DNA from 2 places in the Streptomyces lothianensis genome. Region 1 is predicted to be linked to the other one. Evidence: riboswitches for the same ligand, from Rfam matches in the RefSeq annotation. Region 1 holds a riboswitch; the other holds the start of a gene.
What was found. A riboswitch is a leader RNA that binds a small molecule or an ion and turns the genes downstream of it on or off. The one in region 1 is predicted to bind glycine.
Positions count from the first base shown of each region.

Region 2: linked by a shared signal. The riboswitch ahead of gcvP (aminomethyl-transferring glycine dehydrogenase) and the one ahead of gcvT (glycine cleavage system aminomethyltransferase GcvT) in region 1 are both predicted to bind glycine.

Region 1 is NZ_JBLMKT010000053.1:78,916-82,314, forward strand. Features, by position in the region: gene ACLF6P_RS18740 (AAA family ATPase) at 110-787, opposite strand; glycine riboswitch at 1,018-1,118, shown strand; gene gcvT (glycine cleavage system aminomethyltransferase GcvT) at 1,272-2,387, shown strand; gene gcvH (glycine cleavage system protein GcvH) at 2,446-2,823, shown strand; gene glyA (serine hydroxymethyltransferase) at 2,829-3,399, shown strand, end outside.
Region 2 is NZ_JBLMKT010000005.1:35,522-38,920, reverse strand. Features, by position in the region: gene ACLF6P_RS00325 (DNA polymerase IV) at 1-983, shown strand, start outside; gene ACLF6P_RS00320 (PRC-barrel domain-containing protein) at 896-1,276, opposite strand; glycine riboswitch at 1,421-1,527, shown strand; gene gcvP (aminomethyl-transferring glycine dehydrogenase) at 1,706-3,399, shown strand, end outside.

The DNA.
Region 1 (3,399 bases):
CCCGTCCCGCGCCCGGGGCTCCGGACCCTTCCCGTACGCGCAGCTCCGGACCCTTCCCGTACGCGCGGCTCCGGACCCGGCCCCGTACACGCCCCGCCCGCGCCCCGGCTCAGCCCACCCGGAACCCCAGCACCCGCAGCGTCCCGGCCGTCTCCCGGTCGAGCAGTACCACCGAGGCACAGCCCGCGGGAGTCCGGCCCGCTTCCGCGGCGCGGACGAGGCGGCGGACCGCACCGCGGTGGCGGGTGAAGGCGTAGCGGGAGACCCCACGGCCGCGCTCGCGCTGTCCGGCGAGCGCGGTGGCCGGGTCGACGTCGAGGAGCACCAGGTGCAGCGAGGCGCCGCGCCGGCGGGCCTCACGGGCCAGCCAGCGCCGTACCCACGCCTGGGTGCCGCAGTCGTGCACGACGGCCTCGGCACCCGAGCGCAGCGTGCCCCGCAGCCGCGCGTAGTGGGCGAGGCGGACGAGCGGGCGGTACAGCGCGTACGGCAGGAAGCGGGGCATGAACGCGGCCCACCGGTCGCGGGAGTCCTGGGAGTCGAGCCGGGGGCCGCGGACGGTGCGCTGGATCAGCGTGGTCTTGCCGCTGCCGGGCAGGCCGGAGACGACCACGAGATCACCGGGGGCGAAGACCAGCTTCTCGGGCCCGGAGCGGCCGCGCAGATCGCGGACCACCGCCCGCTCCGCCGCGCGGGCGGACGGGCTCGGTCGTCGCGGCGCCGCCTGTTCGGGTACCACCACGCCGTTCGTGGCACAGGCGCCTGCACCGGAGTGCTGCACAGTGATCGTCCTCCCCCTCGATGGACCGGGGACGGGCCTCCTGGTGGGTGGATCCGCCCGTGTCCGTTCCGCTCCGCCGCCGGGAGGCCGTCCTGGCACTTTGCTCTCCCGAGTGTAAAGACTCGGTAACTCACGGGGACGTGCTTTCGGAGCCAGGCTCTCGGGGTGCCCGGTTCCACTGCGACGGCTCCGCGCGGACGTGCAATGATGTGCGCGCCAACTGCATACCGGCCGTTCGAACCCGCGCGGGAGAGTCCTGGACGCCAAGAAGCGTCCGGGCGCCGAAGGAGCAAGTACCTCCCTTGAATCTCTCAGGCCCCGATACCGCGCGGACGAGGCAGATCTGAAAAGCGGGCCGCCCCGTGACAGGCGGCTCCACCCAAGGTGCAAGCCACTCTCCCCTCCCCCGCGGACGGGCGTGGTGAACCTCTCAGGTTTATGACAGATGGGGAGGACCGACCTCACCAGTCATGCCCTGGGAGCCCTTGAAATGAGCAACGCCCCCCGCCTCACCGCGCTCGATGCCCTGCATCGCTCGCTCGGCGCCACGATGACGGACTTCGCCGGCTGGGACATGCCGCTGCGGTACGCCAGCGAGCGCGACGAGCACAACGCCGTACGCACCAAGGCCGGCCTGTTCGACCTCTCGCACATGGGCGAGATCACCGTCACCGGCCCCGAGGCCGCCAAGCTGCTCGACTACGCGCTGGTCGGCAACATGGGCACGGTCGGTGTCGGCCGCGCCCGCTACACCATGATCTGCCAGGCCGACGGCGGCATCCTCGACGACCTGATCGTCTACCGCCTCGGCGAGCAGGAGTACATGGTCGTCGCCAACGCCTCCAACGCGCAGACCGTCCTCGACGCGCTCACCGAGCGCCAGGCCGGCTTCGACGCCGCCGTACGCGACGACGGTGACGCCTACGCGCTCCTCGCCGTGCAGGGCCCGCACGCGCCGGCCATCCTCAAGGCCGTCACCGACGCCGACCTCGACGGCCTGAAGTACTACGCCGGTCTGCCGGGCACCGTCGCCGGCGTCCCCGCGCTGATCGCCCGCACCGGCTACACCGGCGAGGACGGCTTCGAGCTCTTCCTGAAGCCGGAGCACGCCGAGACCGTCTGGCAGGCGCTGACCGAGGCGGGCAAGGAGTACGGCCTGGTCCCGTGCGGCCTGTCCTGCCGCGACACGCTCCGTCTCGAAGCCGGCATGCCGCTGTACGGGCACGAGCTGTCCACCTCGCTGACCCCGTTCGACGCGGGTCTCGGCCGGGTCGTGAAGTTCGAGAAGGAGGGCGACTTCGTGGGCCGCGAGGCGCTGACGGCCGCCGCCGAGCGCGCCGAGCAGAACCCGCCGCGCAAGCTCGTCGGCCTGGTCGCCGAAGGCCGCCGGGTCCCGCGCGCCGAGATGCCGGTCGTCGCGGACGGCCAGGTCATCGGCTCCGTCACCTCGGGCGCCCCGTCCCCGACGCTCGGCAAGCCGATCGCGATGGCGTACGTCGACGCGGCACACGCCGAGGCCGGTACGAAGGGCGTGGGCGTGGACATCCGCGGCACGCACGAGCCGTACGAGGTCGTCGCGCTGCCGTTCTACAAGCGGCAGAAGTAATCGCCCCCTGTAACCCCTCACGTCTCAGCACTTTCCCGCGTACAGGAGAATTCAGGCCATGAGCAACCCCACCAACCTGCGCTACAGCGAAGAGCACGAGTGGCTCTCGCCCGCCGAGGACGGCGTCTCGACCATCGGTATCACCGAGCACGCCGCCAACGCCCTCGGCGATGTCGTCTTCGTCCAGCTGCCCGAGGTCGGTGACACCGTCACCGCCGGCGAGACCTGCGGCGAGCTGGAGTCCACCAAGTCGGTCAGCGACCTGTACTCGCCGGTCGGCGGCGAGGTCACCGAGATCAACCAGGATGTCGTGGACGACCCGTCCCTGGTCAACTCGGCCCCGTTCGAGGGCGGCTGGCTGTTCAAGGTCCGCGTCACGGACGAGCCGGCGAGCCTGCTCGACGCCGCCGGTTACGACAAGCTCATCGAGGGCTGAGCCGGATGACCGACGCACTCGACCAGACCACGCTGAACCAGTCCCTGCACGAGCTCGACCCGGACATCGCCGCCGCGGTGGACGCCGAGCTGAAGCGCCAGCAGTCCACGCTCGAGATGATCGCCTCGGAGAACTTCGCTCCGGCCGCGGTCATGGAGGCGCAGGGCTCGGTCCTCACCAACAAGTACGCCGAGGGCTACCCGGGCCGCCGCTACTACGGCGGCTGCGAGCACGTGGACGTCGCCGAGCAGATCGCGATCGACCGGATCAAGGAGCTGTTCGGCGCCGAGTACGCCAACGTGCAGCCGCACTCCGGCGCCTCGGCCAACCAGGCCGCGCTCTTCGCGATCGCCAAGCCCGGCGACACGATCCTGGGCCTCGACCTGGCGCACGGCGGTCACCTGACCCACGGCATGCGCCTGAACTTCTCCGGCAAGCAGTTCGAGGTGGTCCCGTACCACGTGGAGGCCGAGACCGGCCTCGTCGACATGGCCGAGGTCGAGCGGCTCGCCAAGGAGCACCGCCCGAAGGTGATCATCGCCGGCTGGTCGGCGTACCCGCGTCACCTGGACTTCG
Region 2 (3,399 bases), on a different contig from region 1:
TGCGGGCAGAGGTGGACCGGCTCGCGGTGCGCTGTGTGGAGCGGCTGCGGGGCGCCGGGCATTCGGGGCGGACGGTCGTGCTCAAGGTGCGGCGCTACGACTTCTCGACACTCACCCGCTCGGAGACGCTGCGGGGGCCGACCGACGACCCCACGGTCGTACGGGAGGCGGTGGCGCGGCTGCTCGGGTCGGTGGACACGACCGGCGGCGTGCGACTGCTCGGCGTCGGTGTGAGCGGCCTCGCCGACTACACCCAGGAGGACCTCTTCGCCCAGGCGGCCCAGGCCGCCCAGGGGCAGGCCGACGGGGCCGAGGCGGCGGACGGGGCTCCTGGGCGGGGGCATACCCGGGAGGCGGCTGAGGGCGGCCAGGAGGGCGTGGACGGGGCGTCTGAAGGGGCCGGGGGCGGAACGGGGGACGAAGGGCCCGGGAGCGGGGGCGACGCGGGGGGCGGAGGGCGCGGCGGGAGCGGAGAGACCACAGGGAGTCCCGAAGACGGCGAGGGCACCGGGAGCGACGCACACGGCCGAATCCCCACGGGCAGCCGGAGCAACGGGGAGCACACGAACGGTGAGGGCGCCGCCGAAGGCGACGGGAGCACCGGGAGCACGGGGAGCACCGGGAGCTTCGGAGGTCGTGGAAGCGAGGGAGGCGAAGGTGCGGAGCGGAGTTGGCATGCCGGGCATGATGTGTGGCATGCCGAGTTCGGGCCGGGGTGGGTGCAGGGAAGCGGGCTCGGGCGGGTGACCGTGCGGTTCGAGACGCCCGGCTCCGCGCCCGGGCGCGTACGGACGTTCCGGGTCGACGACCCGGAGCTGCGGCCCGGGGAGCCGCTGCCGCTCGTACCCCTGGCGCCGAAGGAGTCGTCGGATGCCGCCCGGGTGTCCGGTGAGCCCTACTCCTCGGTGTCGTCCTCGCCGGCGATGCGTCCGAAGTCGCGGTCCGCCGGGGGCTCGGTGCCGCCGGTGACCGAGAGGCCGTAGTGGTGGTAGAGCTGCAGTTCCTGCTCGGGCGAGAGGTGGCGGCCGACGCCGAAGTCGGGGGCCTCCCTGATCAGTGCCCGTTCGTACGGGACGCGCAGCTTGCCCTCCACCACCTCACTGGGCTCGAGCGGCACGAAGGCGTCCCTGCTGAACAGCCCCGTGCGTATGGCCGCCCACTCCGGGGCGCCCGTCGCATCGTCGAGATAGACCTCGTCCACGGTGCCGAGCCTGGAGCCGTTGCGGTCGAAGGCTTTGCGGCCGATCAGGCTGCGGGGGTCGATGTCGGTCTGCACGGTCCCTCCACGTGGTGCGCAAAGTCATACGGAATCCCTGATTCCCTACGAAAGAACACATTCGCGCCCATGGCCACTCGGGACGGACGGGTCGTACGCACGGAATCAGCCGATGGACCCGCTGGTAGGCTGGCAAGCGGCTGCTGACCCCGTGCGGGAGAGCTCTCCGACCCGGTCGTGACCGGGCCCGAAGGCGCCGAAGGAGCAAATCCTCCCCGGAATCTCTCAGGCACACGTACCGCGCGGACGAGGTCACTCTGGAAAGCAGGGCGGGTGTCGACGGCTTCCGCTCTCACCGACGGTGAAAGCCGGACCGTGCAGGTCACGGACCGGTGAAACTCTCAGGTTGAGATGACAGAGGGGGAGGCCGTCCGGGTACCAGCGCCGTGGTGCCCCTCGCAGGTCGCATACGACCAGGAGGCCTCCGTAATGACCGCCAACCGCACCCCGCTCCACGAGCTCGAGCGCGGCATTCCCTTCGAGCAGCGCCATATCGGCCCCGATGCCGAGGCCCGCGCCAAGATGCTCGCCCAGGTCGGCTACGGCTCGCTCGACGAGCTCACCGCGACCGCGGTGCCGGACGTGATCAAGAGCGCCGAGGCGCTCGATCTCGCCGAGGGCCGCAGCGAGGCCGAAGTCCTCGCGGAGCTGCGCACGTTGGCCGACCGCAACCAGGTGCTCGCGCCGATGATCGGTCTCGGCTACTACGGCACGTTCACACCGCCGGTGATCCTGCGCAACGTCATGGAGAACCCGTCCTGGTACACGGCCTACACCCCGTACCAGCCGGAGATCTCGCAGGGCCGTCTGGAGGCGCTGCTCAACTTCCAGACCGTCGTCGCCGATCTCACCGGACTGCCCACCTCCGGCGCCTCGCTGCTCGACGAGGGCACCGCGGCCGCCGAGGCGATGGCGCTCGCCCGCAGGGTCGGCAAGGTCAAGCAGGGTGTCTTCCTGGTCGACGCCGACGCGCTGCCGCAGACCATCGCGGTGATCGAGACCCGCGCCGAGCCGACCGGCGTCGAGGTCGTCGTCGCCGATCTGTCGCAGGGCATCCCCGCCGAGATCGCCGAGCGCGGTGTCTTCGGTGTGCTCCTGCAGTACCCGGGTGCCTCCGGCGCCGTGCGGGACCTCAAGCCGGTGATCGAGCAGGCGCACGAGCTCGGGGCGGTCGTCACCGTCGCCGCCGATCTGCTCGCCCTCACGCTGCTCACCTCGCCCGGCGAGCTCGGCGCGGACATCGCGGTCGGTACCTCGCAGCGCTTCGGCGTCCCGCTCGGCTTCGGCGGTCCGCACGCCGGTTACATGGCCGTCCGCGAGAAGTTCGCGCGCAGCCTGCCCGGCCGCCTCGTCGGCGTCTCCGTCGACGCCGACGGCACCAAGGCGTACCGCCTCGCGCTGCAGACCCGTGAGCAGCACATCCGCCGCGAGAAGGCGACCAGCAACATCTGCACCGCGCAGGTGCTGCTCGCCGTCATGGCCGGCATGTACGCGGTCTACCACGGCCCGCAGGGCCTCGCGGACATCGCCCGTCGCACCCACCGTTACGCCTCGATCCTCGCCGAGGGCCTGAAGGCGGGCGGGGTCGAGGTCGTGCACGGCTCGTTCTTCGACACCCTCACGCTGCGCGTGCCGGGCCGGGCCTCCGAGGTCGTCTCCGCCGCGCGCGAGGGCGGGGTCAACCTGCACCAGGTCGACGCCGACCACGTCGCACTGTCCTGCGACGAGACCACCACGCGTATGCAGCTGGCCGCCGTGTGGGCCGCGTTCGGGGTCGAGGGCGATGTCGAGGCCCTCGACGCGGTCGCCGACGAGGCGCTGCCCGCCGCGCTGCTGCGCACCGACGACTACCTGACGCACCCGGTCTTCCACGAGCACCGCTCCGAGACCGCGATGCTGCGTTACCTGCGCAGGCTCTCGGACAAGGACTACGCGCTCGACCGCGGCATGATCCCGCTCGGCTCCTGCACCATGAAGCTGAACGCGACCACCGAGATGGAGCCGGTCACCTGGCCCGAGTTCGGCGCGCTGCACCCCTTCGTCCCCGCCGAGCAGGCGCAGGGCTACCTCACGCTCATCCGTGAGCTGGAGGAGCGTCTCGCCGAGGTCACCGGCTACGACAA